One region of the Saccharopolyspora griseoalba genome, then DNA from elsewhere that is predicted to be linked to it. Evidence: riboswitches for the same ligand, from Rfam matches in the RefSeq annotation. Region 1 holds a riboswitch; each other region holds the start of a gene.
What was found. Region 1 has a riboswitch for cobalamin ahead of ACFQRI_RS04945 (putative cobaltochelatase). Riboswitches for the same ligand answer to the same signal wherever they lie in the genome.
Positions count from the first base shown of each region.

Region 1 (6,935 bases):
TCGCGGCGCGACCGAAGTTCCCTTCCTCGGCCACCGCGAGCAGCGTCTCCAGTCGCCGCAGGTCCATGACAGGAACGTACGACCGCGCGAAACCTCCTGACTAGGGAAGGAGGTGCGAAATACCGGCAGGGCGCCGGGAGGTGAAGATCACCCCCGGGCTGTTCGGGAAAGCTGAACGAGCACTGCCGCCGATCGCGCGCGAGGCAGTAGAACGTGAGCTGTGCGAAACATCTGGGTGCCCGCCGCGCTGTTGATGGCCGCCGCCGGATGGGGGGCCAACCAGTTCTCCCCGCTGCTCGGGGCCTACGAGCGCGACCTCGGGCTGAGCGCGTCGACGGCCACCGGGCTGCTGGCCGTCTACGTCGTCGGACTGGTGCCGGGGTTGCTGCTCGGCGGGCCGCTGGCGGACCGGCGCGGGCGCAAGCCCGTGGTGTGCTGGGCGATCGTGCTCAACGCGGTGGCCACCGCGGCCCTCATGCTCGGCGCGCATCAGGTGCCGTGGCTGGTGGTCGGGCGCGTGCTGGTGGGCATCAGCACCGGTTCGGTGCTGGCCGCGGGCGCCGCGTGGGTGCGCGAGCTCTCGCACCCGCCGTTCGGCTCCGCGACCGAGGACGGGGCGGGTGCTCGCCGGGCCGGGGCGCTGCTGGCCGCCGGGTTCAGCCTGAGCGGCTTCGGCTCCGCCCTGGTAGCGACCTGGGGGCCCGCGCCGCTGATCAGCGCCTACGCTCCGCACCTGGTGCTGTGCGCGATGACGTTGCCGTGGGCGCTGCGCTGCCCGGAGACTCGGGTGCGCGGCGAGGGATCGGCTCCGCGCGGGCGCGCGCTCCGGGACCCGAGGTTCTGGCGCGCGGTCGCGCCCGTGGCCCCGTGGGTGTTCGTCACCCCACCGGTGGCCTTCGCCGTGCTGCCCGGGTTGGTCACCGCGCACCAGCCGCGGTTGCAGGTGCTCTGCGCCGGGGTGGCCACGCTCCTCGCGCCGGGCCTGGGCGCACTCGTGCAGCCGCTCGCTCGACGGCTCGCCCGGCACGGGCCGCGCCTGACGGCCGTGATCGGCCTAACCGGCGGTTCCGCCGGGCTGGTGCTGGCCGCGGTGGCGGGGTGGTTCGTCTCGCCGTGGCTCGGGTTGCCCGCCGCGCTGCTGCTCGGCGTCTCCTACGGGTTCACCTCGACCTACTGCCTGACCATGGTCGGTCGCATCGCCGGGCCGACCGAGCTGGCCGGGCTGACCGCGGTGATGTGGGTGCTGGCCTACGTCGGGTTCTTCGTCCCGTTCGTGGTCAGCCTGCTCGCGCCGATCGTGCCCGCGCAGGTCGTGCTGCTGGTGCTGGCGGGCCTGGCGCTGCTGGCGCTGCTAGCTCGCGAGCAGCCCGACGGAGATGGTCAGGAACGCCGTCGCGCTCAGCGCGTCCAGCGACTTCGCGACGCGGGGGTGCTGTAGCCGGTCGGCGATCCCGGCGGCCGCCAGCACGATGGTGACCTCCCAGATCGCGGCCAGCACCAGGAACACCACTCCGAGGAGGACCAGCTGCAGCGCCTGGTGGGTGGCGGCACCGACGAACTGCGGCAGGAACGCGAGGCTGAACAGCAGCATCTTCGGGTTGGTCAGGTTGCTCAGCAGCCCGCGCAGGTAGGGGTTGGCCGGGTCCGGCGGCGGGGTGTTGAGCTCACCGGACTCCCTCCTGGTCAGCCACAGCCCGCGCAGGATCATCCCGGCCAGGTAGATCAGGTAGGCCGCGCCGATCCACTTGAGCACCTCCATCACCTGCGGGGTGCTCGACAGCAGCGCGCCGAGCCCGGAGATCACCGCCGCGACCTGCAGCGCGCTTGCGGTGTGGATGCCGGCCAGCGCCAGCAGCCCGGACCTGCGCCCCGCGTTCAGCGAGGTGCGCAGCAGCAGGAACGCGTCCACTCCCGGGGTGAGGATGACGACCGCACTCGCCACCAGGAAGGCGGGCAACGTGGTCGGGTCCAGGAGCACGGCGGTTTCCTCCTTCAACGCGACGCGCTTCGTCGCTAGAGCGGGTGAAGATCGTCATCCGGTAGGGCGAAATCTGCGGATCAGGCGATCCACGCAGATCGGACCCGCTTCGGTGCGGGCCGGATGAGCGGCCGCGGGGCGCGGCGCCATCGATAAGATTTCGTGCCGACGACGAGTTTAGCGAAAAATTTTCCCGCGGAGCTGTGAGTTGCACCTCGTGATGTTTCGGTGTGCGGGTGGTTACCGTGTGCGCTCGACAAGATCGCTGACTACCTGGAGGGCGACGTGGGGCGGCACACCCGAAGCAGCACGGCGGCGCGCGCACTGCGGCGAATGGCCGTCGTCGGAGCGGTCACCGCGCTGGCCGGCACCAACCCGCTGGCCGATGCCGAACCGTCCGAGCAGCCCCAGGCCCGCGTCCTCGGCGGGACCTCCGCCAGCACCGAGGAAGCGCCGTGGGCGGTCGCGCTCACCGACACCTACGGCAACCACTTCTGCGGCGGCACCCTGGTGTCGGCGGGCGAGGTGGTCACCGCCGCGCACTGCGTCGAGAACCAGCTCACCGGAGGTGAGCGCACCCCGGACGAGATCCGGGTGATCGCCGGTCGCACCGACCTGCGCAGCACCGAAGGCACCATCGGCGCGGTCGACGACGTCTGGGTGCACCCCGACTACCGCGACTTCACCAGCGGCGACGACCTGGCCGTGCTCAAGCTCGCCCAGCCGATGCCGCAGCGCCCGCTGCCGATGGTCCAGCCCGGCGACACCGAGGCCTACCGGCCGGGCACGACCGCGCGGGTCTACGGCTGGGGGCGCACCAGCGAGAACGGCCCGTCCTCGGACGCGCTGCGCTCGGTGGACGTGCCGATCAACAGCGACCGGAGCTGCAAGGACGCCTACCCCAACTACGACAACCGCAGCATGTTCTGCGCCGGCTTCCCAGAAGGCGGCAAGGACGCCTGCGCCGGCGACTCGGGCGGGCCCATCGTCTCCGACGGCAAGCTCATCGGCGTGGTGTCCTACGGCACCGGCTGCGGTCGGCCCGGCACGCCCGGCGTCTACACCCGACTGGCCAACTACGTCCCGCTGGCCGACGACCTGCCGTAACGCCCGCCACGCCCGTAGTGGCGCAGGCAACTTCGGCGCCCGCGAATGCGGGCATCGCGCGACTGCTGTGATATCCAGGTAAGGGTGACCCTCCAGCCGCTCGCAGCAGCCGTCCACCGCGCCTACACCGCGGACCTCGATGCCGCGGACTTCTACCGCATGTTGCGCCTGCGCGTGGACGTGTTCGTGGTCGAGCAGAAGTGCGCCTACTCGGAGCTGGACGGCCGCGACCTGGAGGACTCGACCCGGCACTTCTGGATCGACAGCGCCGACGGGTACGTGCTCGGCTACCTGCGCCTGCTCGAAGACCCCGACGGCGCCTACCGGATCGGCCGCGTCTGCACCGCCGAGAGCGCGCGCGGCATGGGCCTGGGCCGCAAGTTGATGCGGGCGGCGGTCGCCGAGGTGCAGAGTTCCCCGGCCGTGCTCTCCGCCCAGACCTACGCCAAGGACTTCTACGCCTCCTTCGGCTTCGTCGCCGAGAGCGGGGAGTACCTCGAAGACGGCATCCCGCACGTCGACATGCGCCGCGAACCGCGCCGCGCCCGCGCGACCGCGCGCTGACGAGTCGGTGATCTCACGCCCGCAGCGCTTGGGCGCGTGATCGGCGTCTGAAACGATGTGCGTTGATCCGAATGCAAGGGGCCTGCCAGGAAGCCGGTGCGAGTCCGGCACGGTCGGCGCCACTGTGACCGGGTAGCGGCACTCCACCACGAGCCACCGGGGACGACCTGGGAAGGCCGGAGCGCACCGCGACGACCCGGGAGTCAGGACACTGCGGCCCCTTGTTCCCGCCGGCGGGGCGTCCGCACCCCGAGGAAGGAACACATGTCCGCTGCCCCTCGCTTCCCCTTCTCCGCCGTGGTCGGCCAGGACGACCTGCAGCTGGCCCTGCTGCTCAACGCGGTGCACCCGCGCATCGGCGGTGTACTCGTGCGCGGCGAGAAGGGCACCGCGAAGTCCACCGCCGTGCGCGCCCTGGCCTCCTTGCTGCCCGCGCTCGACGTCGTCGACGGCTGCCGCTTCGGCTGCGACCCGCGCGAGCCCGACCCGGACTGCCCGGACGCGCCGCACGGGCAGACCGCCGCGCAGCGCCCCGCGCAGCTGATCGAGCTGCCGGTCGGCGCCACCGAGGACCGGCTGATCGGTTCGCTGGACCTGGAACGCGCGCTGACCGAGGGCGTGCGCGCCTTCCAGCCGGGCCTGCTGGCCGGCGCCCATCGCGGCGTGCTCTACGTCGACGAGGTCAACCTGCTGCACGACCACCTGGTCGACCTGCTGCTCGACGCCGCGGCGATGGGCCGCGCGCACATCGAGCGCGACGGCGTGTCGGTCTCGCACGCGGCCTCGTTCGTGCTGGTCGGCACGATGAACCCGGAGGAGGGCGAGCTGCGGCCGCAGCTGCTGGACCGCTTCGGGCTCACCGTGCAGGTCGCCGCCTCCCGCGAGGTCGAGACCCGAACCGAGGTGGTCCGCCGCAGGCTCGCCTTCGAGGCCGATGCCGCCGAGTTCGCCTCCCGGTACGCCGATGCCGACGCCGAGCTCGCCGAGCGCATCGTCGCCGCCCGCGAGCGGGTCGGGTCGGTCGTGCTGCCCGCCGCGGAGGTGCGCCGGATCTCCGCGCTGTGCGCGGCCTTCGACGTCGACGGCATGCGCGCCGACCTCGTGCTGGCGCGCACCGCCATCGCCCACGCGGCCTGGCGCGGTGCCGAGGCGGTCGCCGAGGCCGACGTGGAGGCGGCCGCCCGGCTCGCGCTGCCGCACCGGCGCCGCCGCGACCCCTTCGACGAGCCCGGCATGGCCGAGGACCAGCTGCAGCAGGCCATGCAGGACGCCGCCGAGCAGGCCGAAACCGACGAGGATCCCGACGACGACCCCGACGGCGGCCCGGACGGCGGCCCCGGGGGCGGGCAACCGCCGCAGGACGAGCCGAGCGGACCGTCCGGTGGCGGTGCCGCACCGGAATCCGACGACGAGCAGCCCGGCGAACCCTCCGGGGGTCAGTCCGAGCGCGCCCCCGCCGCGCCCGCGCCGTCCTTCCAGGCCCGCCTGCTCGAAGTGCCGGGAGTCGGCGAGGGCGCGCCCGGCCGCCGGTCCCGCGCGCGCTCGCGCAGCGGCCGGACCACCAGGGCCTCCAAAACCGACGGCCACGGCATGCACCTGACCGCGACGCTGGCCGCCGCCGCGCCGCACCAGGTCGCGCGCGGCCGCAGCGGCCCCGGTCTGGTGCTGCGCTCCGAGGACGTGCGCCAGGCCGTCCGCGAGGGGCGCGAGGGCAACCTGGTGCTGTTCGCGGTCGACGCCTCGGGATCGATGGCCGCCAAGGACCGGATGTCAGCGGTGAGCGGAGCGGTGATGTCGCTGCTGCGCGATGCCTACCAGCGCCGCGACAAGGTCGGCGTGATCACCTTCCGCGGGGACTCGGCCGAGCTCGCGCTGCCGCCCACCTCCTCGGTCGACGTCGCCGCCGCCCGCCTGCGCCGGCTGCGCACCGGTGGACGCACCCCGCTGGCCGACGGCCTGCTGCGCGCCAGCAAGGTCGTGCGGACCGAGCGCACCCGGGACCCGCAGCGCCGACCGCTGGTCGTGCTGCTCACCGACGGCAAGGCCACCGTTCCGGTGCGATCCGACCAGGCCGGGGCGAAGCGCTCCAAGCAGGCCGTCGACGACGCGCTGCGCGCCGCCACCGCGCTCGGCGACTCCGGCACCGCCTCGGTGGTGGTCGACTGCGAGAACGGCCCGGTCAAGCTGGGGCTGGCTCCCCAGGTCGCCGCCGCACTCGGCGGTCCGTGCCTGCGGCTGGAGGAGCTCAGCGCCGAGCACGTGGCCGGCGTGGTCCGCGCCGCCAGCGGTGACACCGGTTTGGCGGCTTGATCTCGTTTCGATTACGAGATTCAACCTTGTGAGTACTCACGCGTCCGCCGGGTTGGTACGGTGACGCACGTCCACCTGACCCCCAGGGGTGGACCTTTAAAGTGCCCCGCGCTCCCAGCGACCCCCAGGCCGGTTGAGCGCGGGGCCCTTTTTCTCGGTTCTCGGGTCGTCTTGCTCGGCGGTTCGGGCGGCGGAACCTGGGACGCCGTGGCTGCGGGATCCGCTCCTTGAGCGGTCGACCTGCGCGGCGCCACAGAACCCGCGGCGGTGCCGGTTGCACGGGTGGGGTTCCGGCTCGCGGCTTCGCCGCTCGCGCCTCCTCCTCTGCGGGGCGCGTGGACGTTCCTCTCATGGGCTCGCTCAGGCCATCAGGCCACGGTCCTGGTCACGCCGGGATGGTCGTCTTCTGGTAGCGGTGGCGGGTGTAGGCGGCCGTGATGACCAGGGGGATGGCGGTGACTCCTGCGATGGCGAACAGCTCGGCGTAGCGGCCGGTGTCGGCCAGCGGGCCCGCGGCCGCCGAGGCGACCGCGCTGCCGAGGAAGAGCGCGCAGGCGAACAGGGCGACCGCCGTGCCGCGGGCCTCGGGGGCGACCGACGTGGCCCAGGCCTGCAGGGACGAGTGCATGAAGGACCAGCCGCCGCCGAGCAGCAGGGCGGTGACGATCACCGTGACGACCCCCGTGTCGACGGCGACCAGCCCGTAGCCGACGGCCATCGCGCTGCCGCCGATCCCGATCAGCTGCCAGACCGGGAGGTTCGAGTTGATCGCCTTGACCAGCCGGGAGAACACCAGCACGCCCACCCCGTAGGCACCGGTGGACAGCCCGGCCACCGCCACGTCCATGCCCTCGTTGACCAGCGCCGATGCCAGGAACGTCAGCACGCCCAGCAGCACCGCGCCCTCCACGAACACCAGGCCGAACACCAGCAGCGCCCAGCGGTTGGTCAGCACCGAGCCGAGGTGCGCGCGGAT
Region 1 is NZ_JBHTCJ010000002.1:172,776-179,710, reverse strand. Features, by position in the region: gene ACFQRI_RS04970 (LysR family transcriptional regulator) at 1-67, opposite strand, end outside; gene ACFQRI_RS04965 (MFS transporter) at 221-1,438, shown strand; gene ACFQRI_RS04960 (LysE family translocator) at 1,352-1,978, opposite strand; gene ACFQRI_RS04955 (S1 family peptidase) at 2,312-3,085, shown strand; gene ACFQRI_RS04950 (GNAT family N-acetyltransferase) at 3,170-3,649, shown strand; cobalamin riboswitch at 3,736-3,863, shown strand; gene ACFQRI_RS04945 (putative cobaltochelatase) at 3,914-5,959, shown strand; gene ACFQRI_RS04940 (MFS transporter) at 6,345-6,935, opposite strand, start outside.

Region 2 (6,935 bases), on a different contig from region 1:
GAGGACCGGGGGCGCTCGCACGTCGGCCGACGGTCTGCCGGCCTCGCGAGGGCGTGAACCGAGATGGCGAAATTCCTCGGCACGCGGCGAAATTTCACTTCACCGTTGAAGCTTTCGCCCGGTCCGCGAAAAATGCGGAGCGACCAGATTACGACTGCGTTTTGGGAAGGTCAACGCCGCTCGGCCGAGAAGCGTTGCGGCGCGGTGGAAAATCACCCGAGCGCGCTGGTCTTCACTGGTAGGGTGAAATTCGGTGAAATTCGACCGGTGCGGTTGAAGGAGCGGCGAGATGGCGCGACCGGAAGCGCTCGGCGGGACCGCGGAGCTCGGTTCGCGGCTGCGCGAGCTGCGCGAGGAGCGGCGGTTGACCCAGAGCGAGCTCGGAAGGGCGCTCGGGGTGGCGGTTTCGAGCATCTCCTCCTGGGAGGGCGGGGTGAAGATCCCGACGATGCGCAGGCTCGCCGACTACGCCACCTACTTCGCCGCGGACGCCGACGCCCGGCTGCCCGAGCTCGATTCGCTGTCGGCCGAGCAGCGCTCCGAGCGCAACCGGCTCAAGCGCGAGCTGGAGCGGCTGCGCGCGGCCGGGAAGGACCCGGTGCCAGCGGGTTCGGGGGCGCTGGACTTCTGGCGGTTCCGCGACGAGGGACCGGTGCGCATCGTGACGGGGGAGCTGTCGGCCGAGTCGATGTCGCCCGCGGCCTCGGTGGAGCAGCTCAACTACGTCGGCCTGACCGCGCACTCGGACCTGGACGCCGCCGTGGAGCTGTTCGGCCACGTGCGCGCGCTGAACCCGGGCTCGGACGTGGGCATCCAGCTGGCCCGCAAGCTGGCGGACGACGACCTGCGCGCGCATCTGGTGTTCCTGGGCAGCGGTCTGATCAACCCGTGGGTGGGGGCGTTGACCGCGGAGTGGCCGGTGCGCCAGGTCGGTGACGACTCGGTGCCGGACGGGGAGGTCTTCGAACTCGCCGGGGAGCCGCCGCGGCGGCTCAAGCCGGTGTTCCGCCACGGGCTGCTGATCGAGGACGTCGGGATGCTCGTCCGGATCCCGAACCCGAACAACATCCGGCGCACCTTGACCATCTGCAGCGGGGTGTTCACCCGCGGCGGGTTCGGCGCCGTGCGGTCGCTGACCGATCCGAAGATCCGCGCGCGCAACCACGAGTACGTGACCGGGCGGTTCGGCGAGGCGGCGAACTTCGGGCTGTTGATGCGGGTGCCGGTGATCAACCACGCCACCGGGACGCCGGATCTGCAGAACCCCGCGACCCGCCTGCACGAGTGGCACCCGGCGACCTAGGAGCTGCGCGGAAACGCTCCGCTCGGCGTGCCAGCGGCGGAACCCGGGCACCTCCTGATGTCTGGGACATCGGCGCGTCGCATGCCCGAGCAGCGCCGAGGAGGCGCCTCGGATGCCCGCATCACCGGGGGAACGCTCTTCCGACCGGCTCATGGTCGGGGCGGTGCTGACGAGCTCGGGGGCGTTGATCGACTTCGCCGAGCGGCTTCCTAGACTTGGCGCGATCGGTCGCCGGGTCGTGACGAGGGAGCAGCTTTGCGGACAGAGCGCGTGCACATCGCCGAGTCGGCGTGGGTCGCCTCCACGGCCCGGGTCGGCGAACCGTTCCGGCCGGGTCGCTCGTGGGACCGGCTCGACCGGCCCGCCGCGGTCGGCGAGCGCTGCGAGATCGCGCACTTCAGCCTGATCGGCGAGGAGTCGCAGCTGGGCGCCGACTGCACGCTGGACGCCTACTGCTGGATCGAGGACGGCGCCAGCGTCGGCGACCGCGTGGTGCTCACCCACCGCGCTTCGGTCGGCGCCAACGCCGTGATCGGCGACGGCTGCGCCATCAGCGCCGCCACCATCGCCGCGCGCAGCCGGATCGGCGATGGCTGCCAGGTCTACGGCGACCTGGTGCACCGCAGGCTCGACCCGGGCGCGCCGCTGGAGCAGGACGCCGCCCCGGTGCTTGAGGACCGCGTGTTCGTCGGTTGGGGCGCGAAGGTCGTCGGCGGGGTCACCATCGGCCGCGGCAGCTACGTCTGCGCCGGGGCCACCGTCACCAAGGACGTCGCACCCGGCATGATCGTCACCGGCGTCAACGAGATCCGCGAGCCCGACACCTGGACCGGTGCGCTGGCCGGGTCCGCGTTCTTCGCCCAGCCCGCCGAGCCGGTCCAGCGGCCCGCGCCCGCCGAAGCCGCGCCGGAACCCGAGCCGCAGCCGGTGGAGCCCGAACCCGCCGCCGAGGCGGGCTCGAGCAGGCCGGAGCACACCGCGGACACCGGGGTCATCGAGCTGCCCAAGACCTCGGCCGCCGCCGCGAGGGCGCGCGAGCGCAGTCGCCTCGAGGACTGATCCCCCGCGCGCTCGTCGGTGGGTGTGTCTACCGTCGCTGCTGGAAGCGACGAAGGGGGAACGTCATGCCGGAGCTGAACGAGGCACAACCCGAGGGCACGCCGACCTGGATCGACCTGGGGATTCCGGACCTGGACCGGGCGACCGGCTTCTACGGCGCGGTGTTCGGCTGGGAGTTCACCAGGGGCGACGCCGACACCGGCCACTACACGATGTGCTTGCTGCGCGACAAGCCGGTCGCCGCGCTGATGCAGAACGTCGACGCCGATCCGGTCGCCTACTGGTGGAACCTCTACTTCGCGGTGGACGACTGCGAGGCCACCGCGAACCGGGCCAAGGCCGCCGGGGCCGAGCTGCTGCAGGAACCCATGCAGGTGATGGAGCACGGGAAGATGGCCGTGCTCCGCGACCCCACCGGCGGGCACTTCTCGCTCTGGCAGGCGGGCCAGCACATCGGCTCGCAGATCGTCAACGAGCCCAACAGCCTGCTGCGCAACGACCTGGTCACCCCGCAGCCGGGCCCGGCTCGGGACTTCTACTCCGAGGTCTTCGGCTTCACCCTGGACGGTGATTCGCAGCTCGAGGGTGCCGACTTCACCTTCCTGCGGCGCCCGGACGGTCACGAGATCGGTGGAATCCTCGGCGACCCGTCGGCGGAGAAGTCGGAGTGGGGCGTGCTGTTCGCCGTCACCGACGCCGATGCCGCGGTCGCCCGCATCCGCGAGGCCGGTGGGAGCGCGGACGACGCCTTCGACATGGAGTACGGGCGGCTGGCCAACGCGCGCGACCCGTTCGGCACTCCGTTCAGCATCGGGTCCAACCCGCACATCACGTGATCGAGATCGCCGGTGCTCGGGGCTGTTCGGCCGAGTCCTCCCGGGTTAGCCTGACGTTGCCGGTGGTTCACCGCTCGCACGCGCTGCGGGCGGTGAGGCAAGAGGGAACCTGGTGCGAGTCCAGGACTGCCCCGCAGCGGTGAGTGGGAACGAAAGCCGTCATCAGCACTGGACGCAGGTCCGGGAAGCGACGGCCGGTAGGAATCCCGGCTCCGGCCGGGCGCGCCCGCGAGTCCGAAGACCTGCCACCGGTACGCGCACCGCCGGTGCGCGTGGTCCGAGGTCTCGCGGGAGGACCTGGCGGACGTTCCAGCGGCCGTGGTCGTCGCTGGTCCGCGCCCTCGCGAAGCCTCGGTGGACGTCTAGCTCGCGAGGAGAGAGCGTTGACATTCATCGGATCCACCGTGCTCGGATTTCCCCGGATCGGCCCGAACCGGGAGCTCAAGCGGGCGCTGGAGAACTACTGGGCGGGTCGCTGCGACGAGAGCGAGCTGCGGTCGGTGGCGCGCCGGCTGCGCGCGGGCACCTGGCGCGATCTCGCCGCGGCCGGGCTCGACTCGATCCCGGGGAACACCTTCTCGTTCTACGACCAGGTGCTCGACGCGGCCTTCACCTTCGGCGCCGTGCCGCCCCGGCACGCCGAGCTGGGCCTGAGCGCGCTGGACACCTACTTCGCCATGGCCCGCGGCACGGCCAGCGCGCCGCCGCTGGAGATGACGAAGTGGTTCGACACCAACTACCACTACCTGGTTCCCGAGATCGGCCCGGACACCCGGTTCGAGCTCGCCGACCGCACGCCGGTCGACGACTTCCGGGAAGCCCGCAAGCTCGGAGTTGAGACCCGGCCGGTGCTCGTCGGGCCGTTGACCTTCCTGCTGCTCGCCAAGTCGGCCGAGGGCGCGCCGGAGTCCTTCCGGCCGCTGGACAAGCTGCCCGAGCTGCTCGACGCCTACGCGCGGCTGCTCGCCGAGCTGCGCGAGGCCGGGGCCGAATGGGTCCAGCTGGACGAGCCAGCTCTGGCCGTCGACCGCACGGCCGAGGAGCTGGAGGTGCTGCGCAACGCCTACCGCCGGCTCGGCGATCGCGCTGACCGGCCGGAGCTGCTGGTCGCGGGTTACTTCGGCGAGCTGGGTGAGGCGCTGCCGGTGCTGGCCGACTCGCCGGTCGAGGCGATCGCCGTGGACCTCGTCGCCGGCCCGGGTGCGCTGGACCGGTTGCCCGGGTTGCGCGGGATGCGGGACAAGACCCTCGTCGCGGGGCTGGTCGACGGTCGCAACGTGTGGCGCACCGATCTGGACCGCGCGCTGACCACCGCGGCCACCCTGCTCGGCATGGCCGGGGAGGTCGCCGTGGGCACCTCGTGCTCGCTGCTGCACGTGCCCTACGACGTCGACGCGGAAACCGACCTGGATCCCCAGGTGCGGGAGTGGTTGGCGTTCGCGCGGCAGAAGGTCGGCGAGGTCGTGCTGCTCGGCCGCGCGCTGCGCGAGGGCCGGGAGGGCGTGCGCGCCGAGCTCGATCGCGCGCGGTCGGCGGTGGCCTCGCGGACGGGTGCGAGCCGGGACCAGCGGGTGCGGGCGCGGGTGGCGTCGTTGCGCCCGGAGCACGCGCGGCGCGGCGACTACCGGCAGCGGTCCGCCGCCCAGCAGCGGTCGTTGCGGCTGCCGCCGCTGCCGACCACCACGATCGGGTCATTCCCGCAGACCACCGACGTGCGCAAGGCGCGCGCCGCGCTGCGCGCCGGGCGCATCGAGCCGGACGAGTACCGGCAGCGGATGCGCGAGGAGATCGAGCGCGTGGTGCGCCTGCAGGAGAAGCTCGGGCTGGACGTGCTGGTGCACGGCGAACCCGAGCGCAGCGACATGGTCCAGTTCTTCGCCGAGCAGCTGGCCGGGTTCGCCACGACCGACCACGGCTGGGTGCAGTCCTACGGTTCGCGCTGCGTGCGGCCGCCGGTGCTGCACGGCGACGTGCACCGGCCGGAGCCGATGACCGTCGAGTGGGCCAGGTACGCCCAGCGGCTGACCGACAAGCCGCTCAAGGGCATGCTCACCGGGCCGGTGACGATGCTGTCCTGGTCGTTCGTCCGCGATGATCAGCCGGTCGACGAGACCGCCCGGCAGGTGGCGCTGGCCATCCGCGACGAAGTGCGCGATCTGGAGGCGTCGGGCATCCGCGCGGTGCAGGTCGACGAGCCGGCGCTGCGCGAGCTGCTGCCGCTGCGCGCGGCCGACCGGCCCGCCTACCTGGAGTGGGCGGTGGCGTCCTTCCGGCTGGCGACCTCGGGCGTCTCCGACGGCACGCAGATCCACACGCACCTGTGCTACTCCGAGTTCGGCGACGTCATCGACGCGATCGTGGCCCTCGACGCGGACGTCACCAGCATCGAGGCCGCCCGGTCGCGGATGGAGGTGCTCGACGACCTCAACGCGGTCGGCTACGCGCGGGGTGTCGGGCCGGGCGTCTACGACATCCACTCGCCGCGCGTGCCAGGCGCCGACGAGGTCGCCGACCTGCTGCGGGCGGCGCTGGCAGCGGTGCCGGCCGAGCGCTTGTGGGTGAACCCGGACTGCGGTCTCAAGACCCGCGACTACCCGGAGACCGAGGCCGCCCTGGCCAACCTGGTGGCGGCGGCCCACCGGCTCCGGGAGGCCGCGGCCCACGGCTCCGACTGACGCCGCCGCTCCCCGCGGGAGCGCCCGACCGGGGTGCGGGCCGCGCGCCCGCACCCCGGTCGCGGGATCAGTCCCAGGTGAGAGCGGCGCCGGACTGGTACTCGGTGACGCGGGTTTCGAAGAAGTTCTTCTCCTTCTTCAGATCCATCGCCTCCGACATCCACGGGAACGGGTTGTCGGTCGGCTCGAACACCGGCTCCAGGCCGAGCTGGGCGCAGCGGCGGTTGGTGATGAACCGCATGTACTGCTCGCACGACTCGGCGCTGAGCCCGAGCATCCCGCGCGGCAGGGTGTCCCTGCCGTAGGCCGCCTCCAGCTCGCAGGCCTCGCGAAGCATGGTGCGGGCCTCCTGCTGGAACTCCTCGCTCCACAGGTGCGGGTTCTCCAGCTTGATCTGGTTGATGCAGTCGATGCCGAAGTTCAGGTGGATCGACTCGTCGCGCAGGATGTACTGGTACTGCTCGGCGATGCCGACCATCTTGTTGCGCCTGCCCAGCGAGAGGATCTGCGCGAAGCCGGTGTAGAACCACATGCCCTCGAAGATCACGTAGAAGGCGATGAGATCGCGCAGGAACGCCTGGTCGGCCTCCGGGGTCCCGGTGGCGAACTCGGGGTTCTCCAGGTTCTGGGTGTAGCGCAGCGCCCACGCGTCCTTGTCCGCGATCGACGGGACCTCCCGGTAGGCGTTGAACAGCTCGCCCTCGTCGAGCCCCAGGCTCTCGCAGATGTACTGGAAGGTGTGCGTGTGCACGGCTTCTTCGAAGGCCTGCCGCAGCAGGTACTGCCTGCACTCGGGGTTGGTCAGGTGCCGGTAGACGGCCAGCACGATGTTGTTGGCCACCAGCGACTCGGCGGTGGCGAAGAACCCCAGGTTGCGCTCGAGCATGGTGCGCTCGTCGTCGGTGAGCCCGTCGCGGGACTTCCACAGCGCGATGTCGGCCTGCATCGACACCTCGGTGGGCATCCAGTGGTTGCTGCAGCCGTTGAGGTACTTCTCCCAGGCCCAGCCGTACTTCAGCGGCAGCAGCTGGTTGACGTCCGCGCGCGCGTTGATCATCGCCT
Region 2 is NZ_JBHTCJ010000007.1:181,078-188,012, forward strand. Features, by position in the region: gene ACFQRI_RS15515 (helix-turn-helix domain-containing protein) at 290-1,303, shown strand; gene ACFQRI_RS15520 (DapH/DapD/GlmU-related protein) at 1,559-2,362, shown strand; gene ACFQRI_RS15525 (VOC family protein) at 2,428-3,198, shown strand; cobalamin riboswitch at 3,245-3,462, shown strand; gene metE (5-methyltetrahydropteroyltriglutamate--homocysteine S-methyltransferase) at 3,582-5,873, shown strand; gene ACFQRI_RS15535 (ribonucleotide-diphosphate reductase subunit beta) at 5,941-6,935, opposite strand, start outside.
Region 2: another riboswitch for cobalamin. It lies ahead of metE (5-methyltetrahydropteroyltriglutamate--homocysteine S-methyltransferase); the one in region 1 lies ahead of ACFQRI_RS04945 (putative cobaltochelatase).

Region 3 (6,935 bases), on a different contig from region 1:
TGATCACGTCACGCGAACTGTAGCGCCGTAGTTTGCCACCGGGTCGGGGTGTGGTCACCAGCCGATCGGGCTGAATCGCTGTCTGCGGAGCGTAGTTGGCGCGGTTGATCCGCTCGCGCGGTGCGCGACGCGGGCGCGATCGTTCCGCGGCGGCTTCGTGATCATTTCTCCCGGGCGGTCGCCGTGAATGATCGCTCCAGTCGTTCCCGCATCGCCGCGTTCCAATTCTTCCGGGGTCGCGCGGATTTTTCTCGGTCCCGTTCGCGCCGCTCCTGCCAGAATGTCGAATTTCCATTCGAGGGGGCGGCTCTCCCGGTCGGGTGAAGCGGATGATCGAGGCCCGATCGGCGGTGTCGCGCGCAGGTGACCCTGGCGAAGATCGAAGCAGGTGGGTGTGAGAATCTTGGTGTGGTCGTTCGGTGTTCCAACGGCGTCGCACCGTGATCTACCAGCATCGCCAGTCCGCGCGAGGGCGGACGGCCGGCCGGATAACGATCCAGGTTCGAAGCGCGATCAAGCCCGTAGATCGGCTCGCGGTCGAGGGCTCCGGTGCGGATGATTGGAACCGGGCCAAGTGGCTGACGGGACTCGTGAGGGCTGACCGCGTGGGGCGGCCCGCTCGATTTCCGGCCGAGACGAATTCGTGATGCGAAATGGCGCAACGGGCTGGGGTTGCGCTCCGTCTCCCAGGCGGATGACCGCACGGGAGAACTGACAAGGACGGGGGAGTCAGGATGTCCGCACCAGGGATCGGCAAGGAACCACACTTCTCGCTGCCCGACTTCGATTCGGTGGCCAAGCTGCCGAAGCCGATCAGGGCGCTGGTGTATCTGGTCGTCATGGCAGTGCTGACGGTGGCGTCGCTCGGGGCGCTCGCGGCCACCATCGCCGTCATCGGCCAGCTCTCCGGCGCCTTCGACATCTTCAGGCTGATCGGCTGAGCAATTCCGCGAGAGGGCCGGTGCACGACGGGTGCGCCGGCCCTCTTCTCATCGCGCGAACCGGCCGATGTCCTCGGCGATCTCGCGCGGGTGCTCGCCGTTGATCGCGTGCGAGGCCTCCGGGTGCTCGACGACCGCGCCGTTGACCAGAGCAGATCTCGCGGTGCGCAGGGCGGTTTCCGGATCGTGCACGACCGAGCGTCCCGCGATCAGGGCCAGCACCGGCATCCGCAGCCCGCGCAGCGCTTCCGGGGCGATCCGGGTGGGCTGGGGGAGCTCCATCGAGTAGTTGCGCATCCCGGCCTCGATCATGTCCGCGACCGGGACGTCCCGGACCGGTGCGCCACCCGCGGTGTAGGAGTTGAAGGAGTCCCGCCAGGACTTCGGCTGTCACGGCACCGAGGCGGGGATCGCGCGGAACGCGGTCCAGGCCGGGATCGAGTCGAAGGTGTGCACCGGATCGATCAAGGTCGGCGTGGCGACGCGCTGCGGCCGGTGGATCGCCAGGTTGGCCGCCGTCCACCCGCCGATCGACAACCCGATCACGTGGAACCGCTCCTGCGGGAGCTCCTCCAGCACCTGGTCGAGCCAAGCGGCCTGGTCGGCGTCGTCGGTGATCGGGACCTCCTGCACGCTGCGGCCGAGTTCGCCGAGCAGGTCGACGGCGTAGACGTCGCCGACGCGCAGCAGCGAGGGCAGGTTGTCGGCCCACACCGGTGATGCCGAAGCGCGGTCGGGCAGCAGCACCAGCGGTTCGCCGCCGGCGCCCGCGGAGCGGTAGACGCGCACGAAGCCGAAGGCCGTGCGCACGTCGCGCACCTCGGAGGCGGCCGGCAGCTCGCGCATGGCCGCGGCGTAGGCCGCTTCGAACTCCGCGTGCCCGGCGGCGCTCTTCCAGTGCCCGACCGGCGCGGGCGCGCGGAGCGCGAACGCCGCGACGAGCGCGGCGACCCCCGCGATGATCGTGATCCCCAGCACCCGGCGGCGACGCCCGCCGCTTCCACCGTCCGCCATCCTCGCCCCGGCAAGCCGACGCCGCCGACGATAGCGCGGTCGGGGAGGTCGCGGCCGGTGTCCGTTCGAGCTCGGAGTTCTCACTCGATCGTGTGATACGTTCGAATTGCCAGTCACGAGCTCGCTCATTTCGCGAGCAGGGAATCCGGTGCGAATCCGGAACTGACGCGCAGCGGTGTGGGTGACGGCGGAACTCGAAGCCACTGGGGCTCGAAGCCCTGGGAAGGCGTTCCGCCCGGTTGAACCCGAGTCCGAAGACCTGCTGGCACCCGGTGCGACCGGGTTTGTCTTGGCAACTGGGCTTCGCGGAACAGAGCCCTGACGCAAAAGGAACGCAATTGCGCTTCGCAGCAGCACTGCACAGCATCGCCGTCCTGGTCCTGCTGGCCGGGTGCGGGACCGGCGCCGCCCCGCAGGAGCAGCGGTCCGCCCCCGGGTTCCCGCGCGCGGTGGACAACTGCGGGCAGCGCACCGAGGTCCAGGCCCCGCCGCGTCGAGTGGTCTCGCTCGACCAGGGCAGCACCGAGATCTTGCTGGCGCTCGGCCTCGCCGACCGCATCGCCGGCACCGCGACCTGGACCGACCCGCTGCCCGCCGACCTCGCGGCGGCCAACGAGGGGGTTCCCCGGTTGGCCGACAACACGCCCTCCTACGAGTCGGTGCTCGCCGCCGAACCCGAGCTGGTCACCGCCTCCTTCGAGGCCACCCTGGGCACCGGTGGCGTCGCCACGCGGGAGCAGTTCGCCGAGCTGGGCGTGCCGACCTACCTGTCGCCGTCGGACTGCTCGAAGGACAACAGCGGACCGGGCGACGGGCGCCGCGACGCCCCGCTGACCATGCGGTCGATCTTCACCGAGGTGCGCGATCTCGCGCGGATGTTCGGCGTCGAGGACCGCGGCGAGCGGTTGGTCGCCGAGCTGCGGGGCCGGATGGACCGCGCCACCGGCGACCTGCGCGCCTCGGACGCCTCGATCGCCTACTGGTTCGCCAACTCCGAATCGCCCTACCTGGCCGGGTGCTGCGGCGCGCCCGGCATCATCACCGCCGAGGTCGGCGCCCGCAACGCCTTCGCCGACACCCGCGCCGAGTGGCCGCAGATCAACTGGGAGGTGCTGGCCGAACGCGATCCGGACGTGCTCGTGCTCGGCGACCTGACCCGCGACCGGGAGACCGCCGAGTCCGCCCGGGCCAAGATCGGGTTCCTGGAGTCGCACCCGGTCACCCGCAACATGACCGCGGTCCGCGAGAAGCGCTACGTGCTGCTGAGCGGGCAGGCGATGAACCCCACCATCCGCACGGTCGCCGGCGTGGAGAAGGTGGCCGCCAAGCTGCGCGAGTTCGGGATGGCGGGGTGAGCCGCCCCGCGCTACCCCTGCTGGTGGTCGCCGGCAGCGCGCTGCTGCTCGCCTCGATCTCCGCGGCGATCACCATCGGCCCCGCGCACATCCGATTCGGCGACGTCTGGGCGGTGGTCGCCGACCGCATCGGGCTCGGCGCCTCGGACCTCTCGCTGATCCGCGAGGGCATCGTGTGGAACCTGCGCCTGCCGCGCACCCTGCTGGCGGCGGTGTGCGGCGCGGGGCTGGCGGTGTGCGGGGCGATCATGCAGTCGCTGCTGCGCAACCCGCTGGCCGATCCGTTCGTGCTGGGGGTGTCCTCGGGCGCTTCGACCGGTGCGGTGGTGGTCGTGGTGCTCGGCGTGGGCGGCGGCGTGATCTCGCTGTCGGCGGGCGCGTTCGTCGGAGCGCTGGTGTCGTTCGGGTGCGTGCTGTGGCTCAGCCACGTGCTCGGCGGCACCACCGACCGCGTGGTGCTCTCCGGCGTGGCGGCGATGCAGCTCTTCTCGGCGCTGACCTCGTTCATCGTGCTCATCTCGGCCGACGCCAACACCACCCGCGCGGTGCTGTTCTGGCTGCTGGGCTCGCTGAGCAACGCGGGCTGGCCGGAGGCGCTGCTGTGCGCGGCGACGCTGGTGGTGGTGCTGCTGGTGTGCGGGGGGCACGCCCGCGCGCTGGACGCCTTCGCCTTCGGCGAGGACGCCGCCGCGGCCCTCGGCGTGCCGGTCACCCGCACCCGCCTGGTGCTGCTGTGCATCACCGCGCTGCTCACCGCCGTGCTGGTGAGCTCGGCCGGCGCGATCGGCTTCGTCGGCCTGGTCCTCCCGCACGCCACCCGAGCTCTCGTCGGACCCGGCCACGCCCGGCTGCTCCCGCTGACCGCGCTGGCCGGGGCGGTTTTCCTGGTGTGGGTCGACACGCTGAGCCGCACGGTGCTCGCCCCGCAGGAGGTCCCGGTCGGGGTGGTCACCGCGCTGCTCGGCGTTCCCGCGTTCGTGCTGATCCTCTACCGCGCCAGGGAGCCCCGATGAGCGAGGAAGGCCTCTCCGCGCAGCGGGTGTCGCGCGACCTCGGCGGGCGGCCGGTGGTCGACGGGGTCACCATCAGCCCGCGCGAGGGCGAGACGGTCGGCCTGCTCGGACCCAACGGCTCGGGCAAGTCGACGCTGCTGCGCCTGCTGGCCGGGCTGCTGCGGCCCAGCTCCGGCGTGATCACGCTGGACGGGCGCGCCCTGGCCGAGTTCGAGCGGCGCGCGCTGGCCCGCCGGATCGCGGTGGTCGAGCAGCACTCCGACACGCAGGTGCCGCTCACCGTGCGGGACGTGGTGCGCCTCGGCCGGATCCCGCACCGCCGCTCCTGGCAGGCCCCCACCGCCGCGGACGCGGAAGCTGTCCGCGCGGCCATGCGGCGCACCGGGCTGACCGACAAGGCCGACCAGCGATGGCAGACCCTCTCCGGCGGGGAGCGCCAGCGCGTCCAGATCGCCAGGGCGCTGGCCCAGCAACCCCGGGAGCTCCTCCTGGACGAGCCCACCAACCACCTGGACGTCCAGCACCAGCTCGATCTGATGTCGCTGCTGGTCGAGCTGCCGGTCACCACCGTGGTGGCCCTCCACGACCTCAATCACGCCGCGATGTTCTGCGACCGGGTCGTGCTGCTGCAGCGCGGCGAGGTCCTGGCCTCCGGAACCCCGGCCGAAGTCCTCACCGAACCGCTCATCGAGCAGGCCTACGCCGTCCGCACCGAGATCACCCGCACCCCGGAGGGCCACCCGCACATCCGCTTCATACCCACCCGAACCCGGTCGAGGTCCGACAGCAGTTTGGCCTGAAACCGCACGCGCTCGGGGCGTGCGGTTCCAGGCCAAACCGCGAGTGGTCAGCGGTTCGCGAGGCGGGATTCCAGGGTTGCGATCCCGGCCTTGCAGTCCTTGGCCACGCGGCGGTGGTGCGCGTAGCGGTTGAGGAGGGTGAGGGGCTCGGCGGTGCCCGGTTCCTCGTCTCCCGGCCGCGGCCCGCTGTCGCCGGCCAGCACGTGCAGGACCTCGCCGTGAACGGCGCCGCTGCGGTACCAGCGCTCCCAGCGCTCGAAGTCCGGGCTGTGCCGGTGGCCCAGCACGTGCGCCGGCTCGCCCCGGCCGTCGAGCGCGGCTCCGTCGCGGGGCCACAGCTCGATCTCGGAGCCCTGCCCGGGGTCGGGCCAGCGCTTCGCGGTGACCACGCCGACGTGCGGATCGTCCTCGCCGGCAGGGCGCACCAGCAGGGCGTCCTCGGCGTGCGTGCGCGCGGGCAGGACGCGCACCTGCCGGACGGCGGTGAGCGTGACCAGGGCTCGCGGGACCCACCACCAGTTCTCCCGGCGGCTGATCAGGGTGTCCGCGCGCAACCGGGTCGGCGGGTGCTTGGCGGCTTCCTGCGGCAGCAGGTGCTCGACGAACTCCTCGCCCTCGGCGTCCCAGCGCACCTCGACGTCGCCGATGGCGACCAGCGTCCGCGAGGGCTCGCGGGCGACGAACGCGGCGCGCGGTGGCAGCGCGTCCACCTCGTCCAGCCGGGAGAGCGGGAGCGCGGCGCACGGGGTGCGGTCCGCGGGCCAGGTCAGGGGCACGACGGGCATGCCCCCGGCAGCGCTCGGGGTCGCCCAGAGGATCTCCGCCGCGGCGGCTCGAGACCAAGCCGCAACCATTTCGTCCCGCATGACACCTGTGTAACGCCGGCGTGAATTGCTACGTTCTGACCCGAACTCTAGTCGGTCCTGACGGGACTTCCGCGCCGGGCTGAGCTCCGGCAACGGGTTTCCCGCGAGCACCGAACCCTACAGTGCGATACGAGGAAAACCATGCCCGCAGTCGTCGTGCTGGCAACCGCTCTCGCGGCACTCGCGCTAGCCTACCGCTACTACTCGGCGTACTTGGCCAAACGGGTCTACGCGCTCGATCCGACCTTCACGACACCTGCCCACACCTACCGGGACGGCGTCGACTTCATCCCCACGAACAAGCACATCGTGTTCAGCCACCACTTCATCTCGGTGGCCGGCGCCGCGCCGATCGTCGGCCCGGCAACCGCGGTGTTCTGGGGCTGGGGACCGGCGCTGATGTGGGTCGTGCTGGGCACGATCTTCGCCGCAGGTGTGCACGACTTCGGCGCGCTGGTGATCTCGGTTCGCCACCGGGCGCAGAGCATCGGTACGCTGACCAGCGAGATCATCACGCCGCGCGCGCGGACGCTGTTCCTGCTGATCATCTTCTTCCTGGTCACGATGGTCAACGCCGTGTTCGCGGTGGTCATCGCGATCCTGTTCACCTCGAACCCGGAAGCGGTCCTGCCGGTGCTGCTGACCGTGCCGTTCGCGATCGGGGTGGGGCAGTACGTCTACCGCAAGCGCAGCGTGGCGCTGGTGCCCGCGCTCGGCGCGATGGTGCTGATCTACCTGAGCATCCCGCTCGGGCAGATGTGGCCGATCACGCTGGACTCGGTCGCCGGCGCGGTGGGCGTGGAGGCCCAGACGCTGTGGATCCTGCTGATCTTCCTCTACACCTTCTTCGCCTCGCGCCTGCCGGTGTGGATGCTGCTGCAGCCGCGCGACTACATCAACCAGATGCAGATGGTGCTGGCGCTGGCGGTGATCATCGTCGGCGTGG
Region 3 is NZ_JBHTCJ010000005.1:172,157-179,091, reverse strand. Features, by position in the region: gene ACFQRI_RS11990 (hypothetical protein) at 735-941, shown strand; gene ACFQRI_RS11985 (alpha/beta fold hydrolase) at 990-1,253, opposite strand; gene ACFQRI_RS11980 (alpha/beta fold hydrolase) at 1,332-1,955, opposite strand; cobalamin riboswitch at 2,049-2,236, shown strand; gene ACFQRI_RS11975 (ABC transporter substrate-binding protein) at 2,294-3,310, shown strand; gene ACFQRI_RS11970 (FecCD family ABC transporter permease) at 3,307-4,323, shown strand; gene ACFQRI_RS11965 (ABC transporter ATP-binding protein) at 4,320-5,123, shown strand; gene ACFQRI_RS11960 (hypothetical protein) at 5,171-5,989, opposite strand; gene ACFQRI_RS11955 (carbon starvation CstA family protein) at 6,131-6,935, shown strand, end outside.
Region 3: another riboswitch for cobalamin. It lies ahead of ACFQRI_RS11975 (ABC transporter substrate-binding protein); the one in region 1 lies ahead of ACFQRI_RS04945 (putative cobaltochelatase).